Regions from separate parts of the Burkholderia sp. APQ4-4ca genome, predicted to be linked through region 1. Evidence: predicted binding sites of a transcription regulator. Region 1 holds the regulator's gene; the other holds the start of a gene.
What was found. Region 1 encodes HrcA, which represses chaperone genes, less so after heat shock. Its sites were predicted from a motif close to TTAGCACTCNNNNNNNNNGAGTGCTAA; they were not measured.
Positions count from the first base shown of each region.

Region 2: a site for HrcA is predicted at 9,429-9,455, ahead of groES (co-chaperone GroES). Genes of this name have one in related genera too.

Region 1 covers NZ_JBYQCG010000235.1:29,768-40,390, reverse strand. The annotation lists gene AC3IFE_RS30005 (YhdP family phospholipid transporter) at 1-3,044, opposite strand, end outside; gene glnE (bifunctional [glutamate--ammonia ligase]-adenylyl-L-tyrosine phosphorylase/[glutamate--ammonia-ligase] adenylyltransferase) at 3,275-6,076, shown strand; gene recN (DNA repair protein RecN) at 6,201-7,850, opposite strand; gene AC3IFE_RS29990 (NAD kinase) at 7,870-8,772, opposite strand; gene hrcA (heat-inducible transcriptional repressor HrcA) at 8,904-9,926, shown strand; partial or broken gene hemH (ferrochelatase) at 10,068-10,623, shown strand, end outside.
Region 2 covers NZ_JBYQCG010000227.1:20,459-31,081, forward strand. The annotation lists partial or broken gene AC3IFE_RS26225 (lysophospholipid acyltransferase family protein) at 1-312, opposite strand, end outside; gene AC3IFE_RS26230 (dihydroorotase) at 332-1,609, opposite strand; gene AC3IFE_RS26235 (aspartate carbamoyltransferase catalytic subunit) at 1,671-2,702, opposite strand; gene pyrR (bifunctional pyr operon transcriptional regulator/uracil phosphoribosyltransferase PyrR) at 2,776-3,300, opposite strand; gene ruvX (Holliday junction resolvase RuvX) at 3,287-3,736, opposite strand; gene AC3IFE_RS26250 (YqgE/AlgH family protein) at 3,733-4,311, opposite strand; gene AC3IFE_RS26255 (FimL-related protein) at 4,494-5,795, opposite strand; gene AC3IFE_RS26260 (rubredoxin) at 5,900-6,070, opposite strand; gene AC3IFE_RS26265 (hydroxymethylpyrimidine/phosphomethylpyrimidine kinase) at 6,326-7,192, shown strand; gene groL (chaperonin GroEL) at 7,375-9,015, opposite strand; gene groES (co-chaperone GroES) at 9,062-9,355, opposite strand; gene AC3IFE_RS26280 (SRPBCC family protein) at 9,749-10,261, opposite strand; gene AC3IFE_RS26285 (LolA family protein) at 10,301-10,623, opposite strand, start outside.

The DNA.
Region 1 (10,623 bases):
TTCGGCGCGAAGCTCGCGAAATCGACGCGCGGCGCGGCCTGCGGTTCCGGCGCGCGCGGCGTGGCGGGCTTCAGCGTGTGGGCGAGGGCGAGCCACGCGTCGGCGTCCAGCTCGGCGACGTCGACGGCCGCGCTCACACCCTCCTGCGGCATGTCGGGCATCCGGTGAATGCCCATCGCGCCGCGTACCGCGCGCAGCGGCTGGCCGCGCGTCGCATCGAGCAGGTAGGTCGCGGTCACCGGGCCGAGCGTCAGGTCGGCGTGTTCGAGACGTTTGCCGTCCGCCTGCGGCGCCGGCTGCAGCGTGAAGCGGAACGGCATCGGCGTGCCGGCCGGTTTCGCGAACGGCGCCGGGAAGTTCAGCGCCACGCCCGTCAGGTCGGATTGCGCGCTGACGTCGGGCAGCCGGCCCGGCGCGCCGCGCACCGCGACTTTGTACGGCGCGTCGCCGACCACGTGTTCGAGCAGCGCGGCGGCCGCGCCGTGCAGGTTCAGGCCGCGCGCGGCGTCGAGCGCGAGCCGGCCGTCGACGTCCACCGCGTACGGGCCGTGCGACCGGAAGGTGCCGTTCGCGCGCACCGGGCCGCCGAGGAAGCGCCCCGACAGGTCGTGCAGCGATGCACCGGCCTCGGTGAAGCGGACGCTGCCGCGCAGGGCCGACAGCGGCGGCACGCCGCGGGTCGACAGCGTGTTGCCGCCGAACGCCAGCGCGCCTTCGAGGTGTGTGTGCGGATGGGGGACGTGTTGCGGAATCGTGATCTTGAGCGCGAGCGACGCGGGGCCCTGCGCGTCGATCCGCTGGCCGACGTGGTGGCTCATCGTGCCGAGCGAGCTGTGGTCCGCATAGTCGATCAGGTCGGCGAGCGGGCCCCGCGCATGGCCGTCGATGATCAGCGGCGAGTGCGACGGATTGCCGAGATCGTCGATGCGGCCCGCGACCTTCGTCAGCGCGACGCGCTTGTAGTGCGCGCGCCGGATGTCGAAACGCAGCTTGTTCTGCGCGAGCTCGAACACGCCGTCGATTCCGTCGAGCGCCGGCCAGACGCTCGGCGTGCCGTTCGCGAGCTTGCGCGGCGGGTACGGCGTCGGCTCGAAGCGGCCGCCGGTGAACGGCGCGACGATGTGGAACACGCCGGCGTCCGGCTCGTGTTCGAACGGGAATTTCTCGAGCGGGCCGCGCGCGACGATCGACGCGCCCTTGGTCACGTTGCCGTCCTGCAGTGCATGGCCGAGATAGTTGCGCAGGTGCTCGGACATCCCGGTCGGCAGGTAGCGCGGAATGCGCGCGACCGACGCGCGCGCGAAATCGGCGCGCAGATCGAGCGAGCCGCGGCCGTGGCCGGGGTTCGTGTACGAGCCCGACACCGCGATTTCGGCATCGGGGTTCGACACGAACAGGTCGGGCAGCGACACGTCGACGCGCGCGTGCTTGTCGCCGGGCGCGGGCGTGATCGTCCATTTGGCGTTGCCGCGCAGCCGGTCGAACGTCAGGCGCGGCTCGTCGAATTCGCCGGGCACGGTGACGGCTGCGTGGACCGTGTCGATATGCGCGGCGCCGCCGGTCTCGTTCGCATCGACGCGGCCCCACAGGTTCTCGACGCCCGGCCAGCCGGCGCGCGGGTGGCCGCGCGGCGAGAGCCCGGGCGGCGGCTCCTGCGCGGCGAAGCTGATGCCTTGCAGATCGCCGAGGAAGCGGTAGCGGACGATCGGCGCGGCGCCCATGCGCCGCTCCTCGTCGGCGAGATCGGCGCGCGCGGGTTTCGCGCGTTCGACCTCGATGTGATAGTTCGACACCATCCCGCGCGGGTCGATCTTGATCAGCTCGTTGCGCAGGCGTGCCGGCAGCGGCAGCCCCCGGATGAATTCGCTAAGGATGCCGAGATCGACGCGGTCGCCGACCACGCTGAGCAATTGCCCCTGGTTCGCGGTCGGCACGCGGTAGCGCGCCGTCAGCGTCGACAGCGCGAGCGAGCGGGCGAGCGGCGTGCCGTCCGGCAGCGGCGGCTGGCCGAGCTCCGCATTGAAGCGCGTCAGGTGCAGCGTGTAGTCGTGGCCCGCATCGAGCACCATGTCCCAGCCGAAGCCGACGGTCGGCACGTCGAGCCGCGGCTGGGTCGGGCGCACGCGCAGCACGACGTCGGCGCCTTGCAGGTCGCCGCCCGCCGAACGCAGGTGGCCGTCGCCGAAGGTCGCCCAGATCGCGTTGTCGATCCGGCCCGCGTGGATCGTGAGCGGCACGTCGAGATAGCGCGTGAGCGTCTGCAGGTCGACGGGGCCGGTCGACAGGTACGCGTCGCCGGTCCAGTTCGCCGGCTTGCCGATCGGCGCGAGCGGCTTGTGCTTGAAGCGCGCGCGGAAATCGAGCGGACCGAGCAGCAGCGTGCCGTTCGCGGGCGCCTGCAGCGCGGCCTTGTGCACGCGGCCGTCGTTGAGCACCGCGAGCCGGATGCCCGACAGCACGAGCTCCGGTGCGTCGTGCTGCGCGTCGCGCCAGCGCAGCGTGCCGCCGCGCAGCACGATCGCCTCCTGCTTGAGCAGCCACGTGCCGAACGTGTCGTTGCCGCCGTGGGTGGTCGCGACGCCGACGCCCGCGACGCTCAGCGAGCCGTCGGCCGCCCGCGCGACGACGAGGTCGGGCTGGTCGACGATCAGGCTCGACAGCGCGGGCGACAGCCGCAGCAGCGACATCCACGACAGCGCGGCCGTCGCGTGCGGCACCGACAGCGCGACCTTGCCGTCACGGCCGCGGATCGTCAGGTTCGTGAGTTCGACGCCCGGCTGCATGCCGGACCAGTTCGGGGAAAGCTTGCCGATCGAAAGCTGCGCATGGAGCTTGTCGGACACGGCGCGCTCGATGCGCGGGCGGAATTCGTCGATGCGGGGCAGCAGCACGTAGCGCAGCCCGAGGAAGGCGCCGGCCGCGACGAAGTAGGTGCCGATCCCGGCTGCCAGCGTCACCTTGAACACGCGACGCAGGACCGGATGATCGTGCTTCGGAGGTCCCGCTTCGGGCGCAGCTACGGCGGATTCCTGACGGTCGGACATGCGGCGGACGGGCGGCGATATGGTAGTTTTGCAGATTGACGTTGAAATGTATCACAGGGGTTCGTGCCGGCGGCCGTTGGGGGCAGCGCGGCACGGGCTTTCCGGCGCGCGGTGTCGCGACGGGCGCATGCGCGTCCGGCGAGGCCGCGCCGAGTCCATGGGGCCGGCGGCAGCGGGGCGCGTACGCGCCGGCCCGCTGCCGCCGGCCTTTTCGCCAGGCCCGTTTCTCGATGACCGACGCTTCCGCCCTGATCAGCACGTCCTATTCCCGCTACCTTGCCCGCGCGGCGGCCGCCCGGCCCGCGCTGGCCGAGCAGATCGCCGCGTGGGCGGCCGCGCCGCTCGGCCGCGCGCAGCTCGACGCGCGCCTCACCGCGCTGCTCGCGACGCCGGCCGGCGCCGCCGCGCCGGGCGACGAGCAACTGAAGCGCGCGTTGCGGCAGTTGCGCGCCGAGGCGTTCGGCGCGGTCGCCGAGCGCGACCTGCGCGGGCTCGCGGACGTCGCCGAGGTCACGGGCGCGATGACCGATCTCGCCGAAGTGGCCGTGCAGCGCTCGCTCGCGCTGCTGTCGGCCGAACTCGAGGCGCAGTACGGCGAGCCGCGCGGCGCCGACGGTCAGCGCGTCGTGCTCGGCGTGGTCGGGATGGGCAAGCTCGGCGGCCGCGAGCTGAACGTGTCGTCGGACATCGACCTGATCTTCGTGTACGAGGACGACGGCGAGACCACCGGCGGCGCGCGTTCGCCGCTGTCCACCCAGGAATACTTCACGCGGCTCGGCCGGCGCCTGATCGGCGTGCTGTCCGAGGTCACGGCCGACGGCTACGTGTTTCGCGTCGACATGCGGCTGCGCCCGAACGGCGATTCGGGGCCGCTCGTCTGCAGCATCGGCATGCTCGAGGAATATTTCTACGTGCAGGGGCGCGAGTGGGAGCGCTATGCGTGGATCAAGGGGCGGCTCGTGTCGGAAGGCGACAGCGACGCCGCGCAGCGGCTCGCGGCGCAGCTCGAATCGATCGTCAAGCCGTTCGTCTACCGGCGCTATCTCGATTTCGGCGTGATCGGCGCGATCCGTTCGCTGCATCAGCAGATCCGGCACGAAGCCGCGCGGCGCGCGTCGATGCGCCCGGACAAGGCCGACGACATCAAGCTCGGGCGCGGCGGGATCCGCGAGATCGAGTTCAGCGCGCAGGTGTTCCAGCTGATCCGCGGCGGCCAGGATGCGGAATTCCGCGTGCGGCCGACGCTCGCGGTGCTGCGGCATGCGCAGGCCCGCGGGCTGATCGGCGACGACGTACGCGCGCGCCTCGCCGACGCCTACAATTTCCTGCGCACGCTCGAGCACCGGCTGCAGTACCGCAACGACGCGCAGACGCACGCGATGCCGGTCGAGCCCGACGAGCGCGCGGCGCTGGCCGCGTCGCTCGGTTTTGCCGACTACGCGGCGCTGATGACGGTGCTGGACGGCCACCGCACGTTCGTCGAAGCGCAGTTCGACCAGATTTTTGCCGACAAGGCGAACGGTGGGCCGTGCGCGGCCGGCGACGACACGGCGGCCGCGTGGATCTGGAGCGGCGCGCTGGCCGACGACGGCGAGGACGACGCGCTGGTCGCCCGCCTCGACGGCCTGGGCTTCGCCGATCCGGCCGCCGTGCTCGCGCGGCTGCGCGCGGTCTGGCAATCGTCGCGTTATACCGGGCTGCCGGAAAAGAGCCGGCAGCGCTTCGACAGCGTCGCGCAGCGGGCGCTCGATGCCGCGCCGAAGATCGACGCCGCGCGCCGCGACGACACGATCGTGCGCCTGTTCGACCTGCTGGAGACGGTCAGCCGGCGCGGCGTCTATCTGGCGCTGCTGACCGAATATCCGGCCGCGCTCGACCGCGTGCTGTCGGTGCTCGGCGCGACGCGCTGGGGCGGCGGCTACCTGATCCGCCACCCGCAACTGCTCGACGAACTGCTCGACGACGAGGCGATCGCGAGCCCGTTCGACTGGCCCGCGTTCAAGGATGCGCTGCGCGCGCGGCTCGCGGCAGCCGACGGCCCCGAGCAGCAGATGGACCTGCTGCGCCACGCGCAGCACGCGGAGGTGTTCCGGATCCTGCTGATCGACCTGGCCGGGCAACTGTCGGTCGAGCACGTGAGCGACCGGCTGTCCGAGCTGGCCGACGCGGTGCTCGACGTGACGATCGAAGTCGTGTGGTCGCAGCTCGCGAAGCGCCATCGCGACGTGCCGAAGTTCGCGGTGATCGCGTACGGCAAGCTGGGCGGCAAGGAGCTCGGCTATGCGTCGGATCTCGACCTGATCTTCCTGTACGATGACCCGGACGAGCGCGCGGCGGACGTCTACACGACCTTCACGCGGCGCCTGATCACCTGGCTCACGACCGCGACCGGCGCGGGCGCGCTGTTCGACATCGACCTGCGTCTGCGGCCGAACGGCGAGGCCGGGTTGCTCGTCACCGATCTCGACGCGTTCCGCCGCTATCAACTGCGCGAGGGCGATGCGGCGAACACCGCGTGGGTGTGGGAGCACCAGGCGCTGACGCGCGCGCGCTACAGCGCGGGCGACGCGCAGATCGGCGCGGATTTCGAGGCGATCCGCCAGCAGGTGCTGACGACGCCGCGCGACGGGGCGGTACTCGCGAAGGAGATCGTCGACATGCGCGGCAAGGTGTTCGCCGGCCATCCGAACCACACCGAACTGTTCGACCTGAAGCACGATCGCGGCGGAATGGTCGACATCGAGTTCATCGTCCAGTACTGGGTGCTGCTGCATGCGTCGAGCGATGCCGAACTGATCCGCAATACCGGCAATATCGCGCTGCTGCGCGAGGTCGCGCGTTTCGGGCTGATGGGCGAGGACGAGGCCGAGCGCGTCGGCGCCGCGTATCGCACGTACCGGAAGCTGCAGCACAAGCTGCGGCTCGACGGGATGGAGAAGGCGCGCGTCGATCCGGCGGTGGTGGCCGAAGAGCGCGCGGCCGTGACGGCGCTGTGGGCGCGGGTGTTCGGGGCGGTTGAAACGGGCGTTTGAGTTGAGTGTTTGAGGCGGGCGTGCGAATCGACGGGCAGTGCGGGCGCGATCGGGAGGCTGCTTCTCGCAAAAAAAGACCGGTGCGTGCGCCGGTCTTTTTGTATTCAGCCGTGGGGTGTCGAGGTCAGGCCGCCAGCATTTCCTTCGCGTGCTTGCGCGTGGTGGCCGTGATTTCGAGCCCGCCGAGCATCCGCGCGACTTCCTCGACGCGGCTCGCCTTGTCGAGCGGGATGACCGACGACACGGTGCCGCCGCGTTCGTCGGCGCCCTTCGCCACCTGGAAATGATGGTCGCCGCGCGCGGCGACCTGCGGCAGGTGCGTCACGCACAACACCTGGCGCTCGCGCCCGAGCTGGTGCAGCAGGCGGCCGACCACTTCGGCGACGCCGCCGCCGATCCCCGTGTCGACTTCGTCGAAGATCAGGGTCGGCGTCTGGCTCGCCGCGCTGGCGATCACCGCGAGCGCGAGGCTGATCCGTGCGAGTTCGCCGCCGGATGCGACTTTCGCGAGCGGTCGCAGCGGCACGCCCGGGTGCCCGGCCACGCGGAATTCGACCTGCTCGAGCCCGTGCGGACCGCCGTCGGCGAGCGGCACGAGCGCGACTTCGAAGCTGCCGCCCGCCATCGACAGCTCCTGCATGCCGGCCGTGACGGCCGTGCCGAGCGCCTTCGCGGCCTGCGCGCGCGCCTTCGACAGGCGCCTGGCGTCGGCGAGATAGGCTTCCCGCGCCTTTGCCTGCGCGGCTTCGAGCGCGCCGAGATCGGCGGCCGCGTCGAGCGCGGCGAGCTGGGCGCGGCGCGCCGCATGCTCTTCGTGCAGCGTGTCGGGCGGCAGCCGGAACTTGCGGGCGGTCGAGTGCAACGCGTCGAGCCGCGTTTCGACCTGCGCGAGCCGCTCCGGGTCGAGATCGACGCGCTGCGCATAGTGCGACAGCGAATAGACGGCTTCCTGCAACTGGATCTCGGCCGGCTCCAGCGACGCGAGCGCATCGCCGAGCGCGGTGTCGTAGTCGGCCAGGCCGCGCAGCTTCGACACGATCGCGCCGAGCTGCGCGAGCATCGCGTCGTCGGACTCGGACAGCGCGTTGAGCGCGCCGCGCACGCCTTCGATCAGGTTCGCCGAATGCGACAGGCGCTTGTGTTCGTTACTGACTTCGTCCCATTCGCCGGCTTGCGGCGCGAGCTTGTCGAGTTCGGCGAGCTGCCACGCGAGCTTTTCTCGTTCGAGCTGCAATTCGCGCTCGTGCGCCTTCGCCGCATCGATCGCCTGCGTCGCGTCGCGCCACACGCGCCACGCGCGCGCGACGTTCGCGGCATCGGCGACGAGCCCCGCGTGCGTGTCGAACAGTTCGCGCTGCGCGTCGGGCCGCATCAGCAACTGGTGTGCGTGCTGGCCATGGATGTCGACGAGCATCTCGCCGAGTTCGCGCAGTTGCGCGAGCGTCGCGCTGGTGCCGTTGATGAAGGCCCGCGACCGGCCGTTCGCGTCGATCACGCGGCGCAGCATCACGGTGTCCTCGGCGTCGAACGCGTGTTCGTCGAGCCAGCGCGCGACGCGGTCGTGCGGCGTGAATTCGGCCGTGATGTCGGCGCGGCCGCAGCCGGTGCGCACGACGCTCGCGTCGGCGCGTTCGCCGAGCGCGAGGGCGAGCGCGTCGATCAGGATCGATTTGCCGGCGCCGGTTTCGCCGGAAAAGACGGAAAAGCCGCTGTCGAATTCGAGATCGAGCGCGGCGACGATGACGAAGTCGCGGATCGAGAGGTGGCGGAGCATGGTGTCGGGCGGAGCGGCGTCAGGACGCCTTGTCGTCTTCGTTCGATGCGTGTTCGTTCCAGTGCAGCTTCTTGCGCAGCGTCGTGAAGTAGCTGTAGCCGATCGGGTGCAGGAACGGCACCGTGTGTTTCGAGCGGCGCACCTCGATCGTGTCGTTCAGCTCGAGCGACGTGAACGACTGCATGTCGAAGTTCACGTTGACGTCGCGGCCGCCGACGATCTGGATCGCGATCTTCGAATCGTCGGGCAGCACGATCGGCCGGTTCGACAGCGCGTGCGGCGCGATCGGCACGAGCACGATGCCGGCCAACTGCGGATGGAGAATCGGGCCGGCCGACGACAGCGCATAGGCGGTCGAGCCGGTGGGCGTCGCGACGATCAGGCCGTCCGAACGCTGGTTGTACATGTAGCGGCCGTCGACCGACGCGCGGAGCTCGACCATCCCGGAGAAGCCGCTGCGGTTCACGACGACGTCGTTGAACGCGAGCGCGTGGTAGATCGGTTCGCCGTCGCGCATGATCCGCGCCTCGAGCAGCGAGCGCTCCTCGCGCTCGAACTTGCCGGCCAGCAGCACGGGGACGAGCGCGTGCATGTCGGATGCCGCGATGTCGGTGATGAAGCCGAGCCGACCGTGGTTGATCCCGATCAGCGGTGTCCGGTATGGCGCAAGCTGGCGGCCGATGCCGAGCATCGTGCCGTCGCCGCCGAGCACGATCGCCACGTCCGCTCGCGCCCCAATTTCGGCCGGGGTGAGCGCCGGGTAGCCGGCGATGCCGATTTCGCGAGCGGTGTCGCCTTCGAAGACCACTTCGAAGCCAAGCTTGGCGATGCTGTCCGCCAGCGTGGCGAGCGGTTCGGCGATGCCGGGCGTGTTGCTCCGGCCGACGAGCGCGACAGTACTGAACTGATTACCGGTTTTCATGCCGGCATTACACCATAGCTCGTTGACGAAAAGAACCGGCAGTGCGCCGGCGGGGCCGGATCGGGCCGGCCCGCGCAACGGTGGTTGACGCCACTCGCCGCGCTCGCGCCGTTGCGCTAAAATTTTCCACCATGCTAGATCCTCGCGCACGAACCCTCCTGAAAACCCTGATCGAACGGTATATCGCCGACGGTCAGCCGGTCGGATCGCGCACGTTGTCCCGTTACTCCGGGCTCGAGCTGAGCCCGGCGACGATCCGCAACGTGATGTCCGACCTGGAGGAGCTCGGCCTCGTGTCGAGCCCGCACACGTCGGCCGGCCGCGTGCCGACGCCGCGCGGCTACCGGCTGTTCGTCGATACGATGCTGACGGTCGAGGCGCCGATCGACGCCGAGGCCGTCGCCCGCCAGGTGCAGAACACGCTGCAGGCCGGCGAGCCGCAGCAGCGGGTGGTCGCCGCCGCCGCGAGCGTGCTGTCGAACCTGTCGCAATTCGCGGGCGTCGTGCTGACGCCGCGCCGCAGCCACGTGTTCAAGCAGATCGAGTTCATGCGCCTGTCCGACAAGCGCATCCTGCTGATCATCGTCACGCCCGAGGGCGACGTGCAGAACCGCATGCTCGCGACGCCGCGCGACTATTCGCCGTCGCAGCTGACCGAGGCGTCCAACTACATCAATGCGCATTTCGCCGGGCTGTCGTTCGACGAGGTGCGCCGCCGCCTGCGCGACGAAATCGACCAGTTGCGCGGCGACATGACCACGCTGATGCACGCGGCCGTGACGGCCAGCACCGAGGTGCCCGACACGGAGGACACCGTGCTGATTTCCGGCGAGCGCAACCTGCTCGAAGTGGCGGATCTTTCGTCCGACATGGCGCGGCTGCGCAAGCTGTTCGACGTATTCGACCAAAAGACGGGCCTCCTGCAGTTGCTCGACGTGTCGAGCCACGCCCAGGGCGTGCAGATCTTCATCGGCGGCGAATCGACGCTCGTGCCGATCGAGGAAATGAGCGTCGTCACCGCGCCGTACGAGGTGAACGGGCAGATCGTCGGCACGCTCGGCGTGATCGGCCCGACCCGGATGGCGTACAACCGCGTGATACCGATCGTCGACATCACCGCGCGGCTGCTGTCGCTCACGCTGAGCCAGCAGTAACCGCGGCAGCCGACGCCGTTCCGCCATCGTGCCGCGGCGTCGTGCGCGCCGCCAGTCGGCCGATCGGCCAGCCGACCCGATCGAGACGGCCCGCTATAATTGAGGGCCGTCCGGTCTCGTGCCCCGAGCACGTTCTTGCCCATGCGTTTCGATCTTGAGCCGCCTTCGAGCGTCGCGGCCGCCCATCGCGTCGGTGTGCTGCTGATCAATCTCGGCACGCCCGACGCGCCCACGCCGCGCGCGGTGCGGCGCTACCTGGCCGAATTCCTGTCGGATCCGCGGGTCGTCGAAATCCCGCAGGCCGTCTGGCAGGTGCTGCTGCGCACGCTGATCCTGCCGCTGCGCGGCCGTGCGTCCGCGAAGAAATACGCGGCCGTCTGGATGCCCGAGGGTTCGCCGCTGCGCGTGTACACCGAGCGCCAGACCGACAGCGTGCGGCATCTGCTCGTGTCGAACGGCTATCACGTGATGGTCGATTACGCGATGCGCTACGGCAGCCCGAACATTGCGCACGCGCTCGCGCAGTTCAAGCGCGCGGGCGTCGAGCGCGTGCTGCTGATGCCGATGTATCCGCAATACTCGGCGTCGACCACGGCCACCGCGTTCGATGCCGCATTCGCCGCGCTCGCGCGCATGCGCAATCAGCCGGAAGTGCGCACGGTGCGGCACTACGCCGACCATCCGGCCTATATCCACG
Region 2 (10,623 bases), on a different contig from region 1:
CTCGGCGAGCCAGCCGACGACAGGCCACTGCCGCACCTCGGCCTTCGACACGAACGGCGTCGGCCGCCACGCATTGACCGCATAGATGTCGAGCCACGACACGTGGTTGCCCACGACGAGCGCGCTCGCGTCGAGCCGCGCGCCGTCGTTGTGGACGACGAGGCGCATCCCGCAGATCCGCAGCATCTTGACCGACCAGCGGCGTATCAGTTCGGCGCGGCGCGCGGGCGTGACGTGCGAAAAGCGCAGCGCGACGATCGCCATGCCGCGCAGCAGGTGAAAGACGAGACGCAGCTTGCGAAGAGCGGTCATGGCGAAGATCCGGCGTGGTTCAGTGGCGCTCGAACGCGACCTGCCCGGCCACGAGCGTCGCGCGCACGGTGGCCGGCAGTTCGTAGCCGAGGAACGGCGAGTTGTGGCCCTGGCTCTTCAGCGCACGCGGCTCGACGCGCCAGTGCGCGCGCGGATCGAACACGCACAGGTCGGCCGCGCCGCCTTCGGCGAGGCGCCCCGCCGGCAGTTGCAGCACGTCGGCCGGCGCGGACGTGATGCGGCGCAGCGCCTGCGCGAGCGGCGTACGCGTCTCGTCCGCCCACTTCAGCGTCAGCGACAGCAGCAGTTCGAGCCCCGTCGCGCCCGGCGTCGCTTCGCCGAACGGCAGCAGCTTCTCGTCGTCATCGACCGGCGTGTGGTCGGAGCAGATCGCATCGATCGTGCCGTCGGCGAGCGCCACGCGGATCGCTTCGCGGTCGCGCTCGCTGCGCAGCGGCGGGTCGAGCCGGAACTGCGAATCGAAGTAGCCGATGTCGACGTCGATCAGGTGGACGTGGTTCACGCCGACGTCGCAGGTCACGGGCAGCCCCTCGGCCTTCGCTTCACGCACGAGTGCCAGCCCGGCCGCCGACGACAGCCGCGCGAGGTGCACGCGCGCGCCCGTCACGCGCATCAGTTCGAAAATCGTGTGCAGTGCGATCGTCTCGGCCGCGACCGGCACGCCGGACAGCCCGAGCCGCGACGCGAGCGCGCCGCTCGCGGCCACGCCGCCGCGGCCGATGAACGCGTCGAGCGGACGCAGCCACGTCGTGTAGCCGTAGGTGCTCGCGTATTGCAGCGCGCGCAGCAACACCTGCGTGTCGCGCACCGGCACGTTCGCATGCGTGAAGCCGACGCAGCCGGATTCGGTCAGCGCGACCATCTCGGTGATCACCTCGCCCTTGAGGCCGACCGTCAGCGCGCCGAGCGGATGCACGTTCGCCTGGTGCAGGTTGCGCGCGCGGAACTTGAGCATCTCGACGAGGCCGGGCTCGTCGAGCACGGGATCGGTGTCGGGCGGGCACACGAGGGTCGTGACGCCGCCCGCGACGGCCGCGGCCATCTCGGACGCGAGCGTCGCCTTGTGTTCGTAGCCGGGCTCGCGCAGCCGCGCGCACAGGTCGACGAGGCCGGGCGCGACGATCAGGCCCGATGCGTCGATCGTCTTGTCCGCGTTGAAACCGGCGGGCGCGCTGCCCAGCGCGGCGATCTTGCCGTCCGCGACGAATACGTCGGCCTGCCGTTCGGTGCCGGCGACCGGGTCGATCAGCGTGCCGCCTTGGATATGAATCTTCATGCGCTGTCTGTGAATGCGTTGAATACGTTGAATGCCTGAACGAGGATGCGCGGAAGCGGGCTCAGTCGCTGTTGCCGGCGACGATGCCCATCACCGCCATCCGCACCGCGATGCCGAACGTGACCTGGTTGAGGATCACCGATTGCGGGCCGTCGGCAACCTGCGAATCGATCTCGACGCCGCGGTTCATCGGGCCCGGGTGCATCACGATCGCGTCGGGCGCGGCGAGCGCGAGGCGCTCGGGCGTCAGGCCCCACGTCTTGAAATACTCCTGCGCGGACGGCAGCAGCGCGCCGCTCATCCGTTCGTTCTGCAGGCGCAGCATGATGATCACGTCGACGCCCTTCAGCCCCTCGTCGAGGTTGTGGAACACCTTCACGCCCATCTGTTCGAGGCCGCCCGGCAGCAGCGTACGCGGGCCGATCGCGCGCACTTCCGGCACGCCGAGCGTGGTCAGCGCGTGGATGTCGGAGCGCGCGACGCGCGAATGCAGGATGTCGCCGACGATCGCCACGCGCAGCTTCGTGAAGTCGCGCTTGTAGTGACGGATCGTGTACATGTCGAGCAGGCCCTGCGTCGGGTGCGCGTGGCGGCCGTCGCCGGCGTTGATCACGTGCACGTGCGGCGCGCAGTGCTCGGCGATCAGGTACGGCGCGCCGCTCGACGCGTGGCGCACGACGAACAGGTCGGCATGCATCGCCGACAGGTTGTTGATCGTGTCGAGCAGCGATTCGCCCTTGCTCGTCGACGACGCATTGATGTTCAGGTTCAGCACGTCGGCCGACAGGCGCGTCGCGGCGATCTCGAAGGTCGTGCGCGTGCGCGTCGAGTTCTCGAAGAACAGGTTGAACACGGACTTGCCGCGCAACAGCGGCACCTTCTTCACTTCACGGTCCGTCACGCTGACGAACTGCTCGGCCGTATCGAGGATGTGATTGACGATCGAGCGCGGCAGGCCCTCGATCGACAGCAGGTGCTTCAGCTCGCCGTTTTTCGTGAGCTGCGGGTTGCCCTTCAGGAAACCGTAGCGAAACCGGTCGGGGCTCGCGGCCGCCGCGGGATTGCCGGTGCGGCCAGTGGTGTCGGTGGTCATGGTGTGCGTGATTCCAACTATGCAAACGGGCCGCGGTGCGAACCAGCGGCCCGGGATACGGTTCGCGTGTCGTTCAGGCGCCGTGCGACTCGCCGTGGGCCTCGATACGCAGCGTGAAGCGCGCATCGTCGCGCGCGAGCACGAGCGTCGCGTCGGCCGGCACGTCGAGCGTGCCGCCCGCGAAGCGCGCGGCGACCGGCAGCTCGCGGCCGCCGCGATCGGCGAGCACCGCGAGCTCGACCGCGGCCGGACGGCCGTAGTCGAACAGCTCGTTGAGCGCCGCGCGCACGGTGCGCCCGGTGTACAGCACGTCGTCGACGAGCACGATGCGCGCGCCGTCGATCTCGAACGGCAGCGAGGTCGGGCTGGCCTGGCTGTGCAGCCCCTTCTTCGCGTAGTCGTCGCGATGCAGCGCGACGTTGACGACGCCGAATGCCGTTGCGCCGAGATCGCGCGCGAGGCGCTCGGCGAGCCACGCGCCGCCGCTGTAAATGCCGGCGAGCCGCGGGCCGCCCGGTTCGGCGAACGCCGTGCCGTACGCGGCGCGGATCTGGTCGAGCAGGACGCGGTAAAGCGCCTCGGCGTCAATGGTGCTCATGGTCGGACAATTGATCGAGATACTGTTGAAGAATGACGCGCGCGGCTTCGGCATCGAGCATGTCGGTGCGGGCGCGGCCGCGCACGTTGCGCTCGCGCAGCCCGGCCTCGGCCTCGACCGACGAATAACGCTCGTCGACCCACGTGACGGGCAGCCCGAAGCGGCCGTTCAACTGGTTGCCGAAGCGCTTCGCCTGCTGCGTCATGTCGTGCGGCGTGCCGTCCGGATGCATCGGCAGGCCCACGACGAGCGCGTCCGGCCGCCATTCGGCCAGCAGGTCGCCGACCGCCTTGAAGCGGTGTTCGCGGTTCAGGTTTTGGATCACGAGGAGCGCACGGGCCGAGCGCGTCAGCGCATTGCCGATCGCGACGCCGATCCGTTTTTCGCCGTAGTCGAACGCCAGGAGCGTCGCATCGCGCGCGCTCGCGCCACTCATGCGTGCCCTGCTTCGCCGGACAGCATCGACGAACTGACGCCGAGCAGGCCGAGCGCGGCTTCGAAGCGCTCTTCGGCCGGCGTGTCGAACACGATGCGCGGATCGGCGGCGACCGTCAGCCAGCCGTTGCGGGAAATTTCTTCCTCGAGCTGGCCGGCGCCCCAGCCGGCATGGCCGAGCGTCAGCAGGAAGCGCTTCGGGCCGGTGCCCGTCGCGACCGCCTCGAGCACGTCCTTCGACGTCGTCATCTCGAGCCCGCCGTCGACGGACATCGACGAGTTGTAGCTCGCGCCCTCGACCGGCTCGTGCAGCACGAAGCCGCGCTCGGTCTGGACGGGGCCGCCGAAGTACACCGGAATGTGCAGCAGCGGCTCGATGTCGAGCTTCAGGTCGATGCGGTTGAACAGCGACTCGAGGTCGATGTCGGTAGGACGGTTGATGACGAGGCCGAGCGCACCGCGCTCGCTGTGATCGCAAAGATAGACCACCGTTCCCGAGAACGTCGGATCGGCCATGTTCGGCATGGCGATCAGGAACTGGTTGGTGAGATTGATGCGATCGGAAGGCTTTGACATGGTTTGAATTTTAGCAAAGACGCCGCGACCTGACCGGGCCGCGATCAACAAGCAACGCCGCGCCGCGCTGGCAACGGCGCGCGCGGATTACACGGCACTCTAACACGCGCGCGGGCGCTGTCGGCAGCGTGTTGCAGGCCCGCGCGACAAGGGCCGCCGTCGCGTGTCCGTCCCCTTGTCCGTCAGGTCCGGCCGAGGGCCGCGCCGAGTGCTTCGGAAGCCGCGGTGAGATCCGGCGGCGCGACGCCGGCCGCGATCTTCAGGAGCGCCGCACGCAGCATGTCGGACGCGTGGCGGTGCGCATCGAGGCCGCCGTCGGCGAGCGGCACGCCGTGCGCCGCACGACGCCATGCCAGGCCAAGCGTGTCGGCCAGTAGCGCCGCGTGGCCGAGCCCGAGCGCGCAGGCGGCCGTGCCGACCCGGTAGGCGGCGGCGGACGCGTGCCATGCGGCGCTGGCGTCGGCCGTGGCCGGGTTGGCGGCAAGGTCGGCCATCGATGCATCGGCGGTCTGCAGGAAATCCTCATAGGCATGCGCGTTGACGGTCACGACGCCGAGCGCACGAGTGGGCGCGGCAGCGACCGCGTCGTGCTCGGCCCGCGCGGCATCGGCCTCCCACAACGCTTCGGATGCGGGCGTGCCGGCGACGTGCCAGTCGACCGTCAACCCGTAGTCATGCAGCACGTCGACGAACGCGACGTCCTCGGCTGCGGCGCCGAACAGCGCGAAATCGCGCCACAGCAGCGCCACCGTCTCGCGCACCAGTTCGGGCGGCGCGCTGCGCCGGCCCTGCGCGTGTTCGCCGAGCAGCAGGTTGATCCGCGCGAGAAAGTGCTTCAGCTCGGGCGCGCCGCTTGCGCGCAGCGCGCGTACGCATGCGGCCGCGAGCCGCCAGAAATCGTAGGGCCCGTCGTCGGTGAGCGCGGCCAGCATCGCGTCGAGTTCGTCGAGCGCCGCGCCCGGCGCGCCGTGTCCGGCCCGCAGCACGCCGAGCAGCGCCTGCTCGTAGCGGGCGCGAATCCGGGCCGCGACTGCATCGGGCAGTGCGCGCAACGTGGCAGGCGGGACCGCACGGCCGGCCAGCGCGAGCGCATCGAGCGGCACGCTCGCGCGCAGGTCGGCGGCGCCTTGCGCGCGCAACGCACGGAAATGCTCGAAGAGAACGGGCGAACACGCGAGCTCGCGCAGGTTGTGGCGCCCGACGGCCGCACGAAAATCGCGCAGCGCCGCCCGCCAGCCCGCCGAAGTCGGCTCGGTGGCGAGGAGCGGCACGTCGGCCGCCAGTTGCCCGGCGAAACGCGCGGCCGGCAGCCAGCCGGCTTCGGCCAGCACGGCCGCGGCCGCCGCAAGCGGCGCCGCGGCGTCGTCGCGCCGCTCGAATGCGTCGGCGGCCGCCGCCAGCCACGCGTCGGCCGCGCGCACGGCCCCGCCGCGCGGGTTGGGCAATGCGTCAGGTTGGGGAACGTTCGCCGGATCGGACGTCATGGACACGCGCGCCTGTCATCGTCAAGTCGCTCGCGCGAACCGCGGTGCGCGAGCACCGGGCCGGGGCGAGGCCTGAGCAGAGTGTCCGTGGGCCAGCGGTCCGATCAGATCTGGACCATCTCGAAGTCTTCCTTGCGGGCGCCGCATTCGGGACACGTCCAGTTGATCGGGACGTCTTCCCAGCGCGTGCCCGGGGCAATGCCCTCTTCCGGCAGCCCGGCTTCTTCGTCGTAAATCCAGCCACAAATCAGGCACATCCAGCTCTTGTATTCCATCTTAAGCCGCGTCGGGGAAAAGTCGGTAAATTCGGGAGCCATGATGGTACCGTGTCGGGGCCGGACTGCCTAGCAATCGCGCTGGAGGACGGCAACTACGTTGCGCTGCGCTAAAAAATCCGTCGTCCCGGCCGGATTCCACCGCATAATGGTCGAAAAGTGCGGCCTGCCGGGCAACACGGGGCCGAACCAGCCCATTCGCCTCGCCGTCCGCATTTCCGTCGCTTGTCCGTTTTTCTCTTGCCCCATTTCTACATGTCCAGCAACGCCCCTCCGATCGTCCTTACCTTCGGCCTGTCCGATCCCACCGGCGGCTCCGGCCTCCAAGCCGATCTGATGACCCTGGCGAGCATGGGCTGTCACGGCGTGTCCGTCCTGACCGGCTATACCGTGCGCGACTCGGCCGCCTGCGAAGAAGTGACCGGCCTCGACCCCGACGTCGTCGCCGCACAGGCGCGCATGCTGCTCGAGGACATGCCGGTTGCCGCGTTCAAGATCGGCGCGGCGACGCGCGCGGAAGTCGTGAGCGCGATCGCCGAAGTCGTCGCCGACTACGACGGCGTGCCGCTCGTGCTCGCGCCGGACTTCACGCTCGACGACGAGCACGTGCTCGCCGCCGACGACCTGCGCGAATCGATCGCCGACCTGCTCGCGCCGCAAACCACGTTGCTGGTGGCCGACCACGCGACGCTGATCGCGCTCGCGCAGCCGGACGGCGACGCCGAGGCGCCGAATCTCGACGCGGCCGTGTCGCATCTGCTGTCGCAGGGCTGCGAATACATCCTGTCGTCGGAAACGGGCTCGCACCGGCTCGTCAATACGCTGTACGGCGAGGAAGGCCAGCTTCGCGAAGACATGTGGGATCGCTCGCCGCACCGGCTGATGGGCATCACCGATACGCTCGGCGCGGCCATCGCGGCGCTGCTCGCGAACGGCCAGGAGCCGCCCGAAGCCGTGCGCGAGGCGCAGGAATACCTGTACCAGGCCGTGCGCGACGCGTTCCGGCCCGGCATGGGCGCGTATCTGCCCGACCGGTTCTTCTGGGCGCGCAGCAACGACGAGTCGGACTCGCCGCCGGCCGTGAAGGCCGACCTGGTGTCGAGGACGTCCCACCGGCATTGAGTCGCGACGCGGCGGGCAGATTCCGCCGCCGTACGCCGCGCCGCCTTGGCGCGTGACGGATCCGGCCGCCCCGCGCACGCATCAAACCGCGCGCATAAAAAAAGACCCGCATCGCTGCGGGTCTTTTCTTTTGGCTGGAGCGCGCATCGCTGCGCGCTCCGGACACCGTCGACCGAAGTCGATTACATGTCCATGCCCATGCCGCCCATGCCGCCCGGCATGCCGCCCGGCATCGGTGCGTCTTCCTTCGGCAGTTCCGCGACGGCTGCGTCCGTCGTCAGCAGCAGGCCTGCGACCGAAGCTGCGTTCTGCAGCGCGGTGCGCGTGACCTTGGTCGGGTCGACGACGCCGGCTTCAACCATGTCGACGTACTCGCCCGTTGCTGCGTTGTAGCCGTAGTTGCCCTGGCCTGCAGCAACCGCCGCCACCACGACGCTGGCTTCTTCGCCGCCGTTCGTGACGATCTGGCGCAGCGGCTCTTCCATTGCGCGCAGCACGATCTTGATGCCGGCGTTCTGGTCGGCGTTCGCGCCGGTCAGGCCTGCGATCGCGGTGCGTGCGCGGATCAGCGCGACGCCGCCACCGGCCACGATGCCTTCTTCCACAGCTGCGCGCGTCGCGTGCAGTGCGTCTTCGACACGTGCCTTCTTTTCCTTCATTTCGACTTCGGTCGCGGCACCGACCTTGATCACTGCAACGCCGCCTGCCAGCTTGGCCACGCGCTCTTGCAGCTTTTCACGGTCGTAGTCCGACGTCGCTTCTTCGATTTGCGCGCGCACTTGCTTCACGCGTGCTTCGATGTTCACGGCTTCGCCTGCGCCGTCGATGATCGTCGTGTTTTCCTTGCCCACTTCGATGCGCTTCGCCTGGCCCAGTTCTGCCAGCGTTGCCTTTTCGAGCGTCAGGCCGGTTTCTTCCGCGACGACTTGACCGCCGGTCAGGATCGCGATGTCTTCCAGCATCGCCTTGCGACGATCGCCGAAGCCCGGCGCCTTGACCGCAACGGTCTTCAGGATGCCGCGGATGTTGTTGACGACCAGCGTGGCCAGTGCCTCGCCTTCGACGTCTTCAGCGATGATCAGCAGCGGACGGCCAGCCTTCGCGACTTGCTCGAGCACCGGCAGCAGATCACGGATGTTCGACACCTTCTTGTCGTGCAGCAGCACGAACGGGTTGTCGAGGACGGCGACTTGCTTGTCCGGGTTGTTGATGAAGTACGGCGACAGGTAGCCGCGGTCGAACTGCATGCCTTCGACGACGTCGAGCTCGTCGGCCAGCGACTTGCCGTCTTCGACGGTGATGACGCCTTCCTTGCCGACCTTGTCCATCGCTTCAGCGATGCGATCGCCGATCGACGAATCGCTGTTCGCCGAGATCGAGCCGACCTGTGCGATTTCCTTGTTGGTCGTGCACGGCTTGCTGATCTTCTTCAGCTCTTCGACAGCCGCTGCGACTGCCTTGTCGATGCCGCGCTTCAGGTCCATCGGGTTCATGCCCGATGCGACGTACTTCATGCCTTCGCGAACGATCGATTGCGCGAGGACGGTTGCCGTCGTCGTGCCGTCGCCTGCGTTGTCGCTGGTCTTGGAAGCGACTTCCTTGACCATTTGCGCGCCCATGTTCTGGAGCTTGTCCTTCAGCTCGATTTCCTTCGCGACCGACACACCGTCCTTGGTGACCGTCGGGCCGCCGAAGCTGCGCTCGAGCACGACGTTGCGGCCCTTCGGACCCAGCGTGACCTTGACTGCGTTGGCGAGAATGTTCACGCCTTCGACCATCTTCGAACGGGCGGAATCGCCGAATACGACGTCTTTAGCTGCCATCTTCTAACTCCTTGAATTCTTGGGAATATGTACCGTCGGAGGACGCTTACTTGGCGTTGACCACGGCCATGATGTCTTCTTCGCGCATGACCAGCAGTTCCTGGCCGTCGACCTTCACGGTCTGACCTGCGTACTTGCCGAACAGGACACGATCGCCGACCTTCACGTCGAGCGCGATCGGGGCGCCCTTGTCGTCGCGCTTGCCCGGGCCGATCGCCAGGACTTCGCCCTGATCCGGCTTTTCAGCAGCGGCGTCGGGGATCACGATGCCCGAGGCGGTCTTGGTTTCCTGATCCAGGCGCTTGACGATCACGCGATCGTGCAAAGGACGAAGGTTCATATTCACTCCTCTCTTGACTGAGATTGAAGAACGCTTAGGGAATCTGCCCGGCTGGGTGCCCGGCAGAGAATTGTTAGCACTCTCGTGCAGCGAGTGCTAATTATATGGACGGGTTTTGACAAATTCAAGAAGGAGAACCGGAGGAATTTTCGGGGAGGCGACGCGGCGGGAAAAACACGCAAAAACAACAAAAACTCCTTTTTAAACAAAGACATGTGGCATTCATCCAACCCGAACGGCGGCGCCGTGCGGCCCGCCGAACCCATCCAGCCCCGTTTGGACACCGGGTAAGCCCGGAGTTCCTGAGACCGGCGACCTCGCATCAAAAAAACCGTGCGGGCGCCGATTTCGTCCGCCACGACGTGCTCGCTCGCCGGCGTGGCCCGGCCGATTTCACGCGTCGGCGCAGTCCGCGCCGGACAGCGGCCGGAAGGTCCGGCCGTCCGTTTCGACGGTCGCGCCCAGCCGGCGCGCGAGCCCCTTCGCGCCTTCGCGCATCACGACGTCGTGATTCCATCGGAACAGCGGCCGCGCGAGCGGCTCCAGCCAGTTCATCCAGCCGTGCGTGCGGATGTGCCAGTCGTAGCGCACGACGGTGCGCGCGCCGTCGGCGGCGAACGACCAGCGGCCGTCGCCCTCGATCGCGCCGCTCGCATGGCCTTCGAGCGCGTGCGGCCGCTCGACGCGCCGCACGCGCATGTCGAAGGTCAGCCGGTACGGCAGCGCGCCCTTCCAGGTATACCGGTGCAATGCGCCGACGCCGCGCGCGTCGCCGGGCTCGAGCTCGACGGTGCGCACGGCGCCCTTCCACCAGTCGGGCCAGCGATCGGCCTGGTAGATCGCGTCCCAGACCGCCGCGAGCGGCGCATCCACCCGCCAGGTCGTCGAAAACCGGTACTCCGCCATGCAGCCTCCGGCATGCGCGTTCAGGAACACGGCGCGCCGTCAGGGCGCGAAGAAACGCTCGGGAAACGCGACGTCGATTTCCACGTCGTCGAGCGTCACGGTTTCGAGCGGCACGTCGTCGTCGCCGGCATAGCTGACGACTTTCAGCGGAAAACCGTCCGCGGCGTCGAGCCACAACCGGTAGCGATGCACGCCGTCGACCGCGTGCGCGGGCGCGCCCGTGACCAGCACGCGTTGCGCGGTCCGGCCGCCGACGGCCTCCTCGCCTTCGGTCACCGTCGCGCCGCCCTGCTGCAGCGCATGGACGTTGCGCAGCAGTTCGCCGACGTCGGAGCGGTCGACCCGGTGGCCGGCGCGGTCGC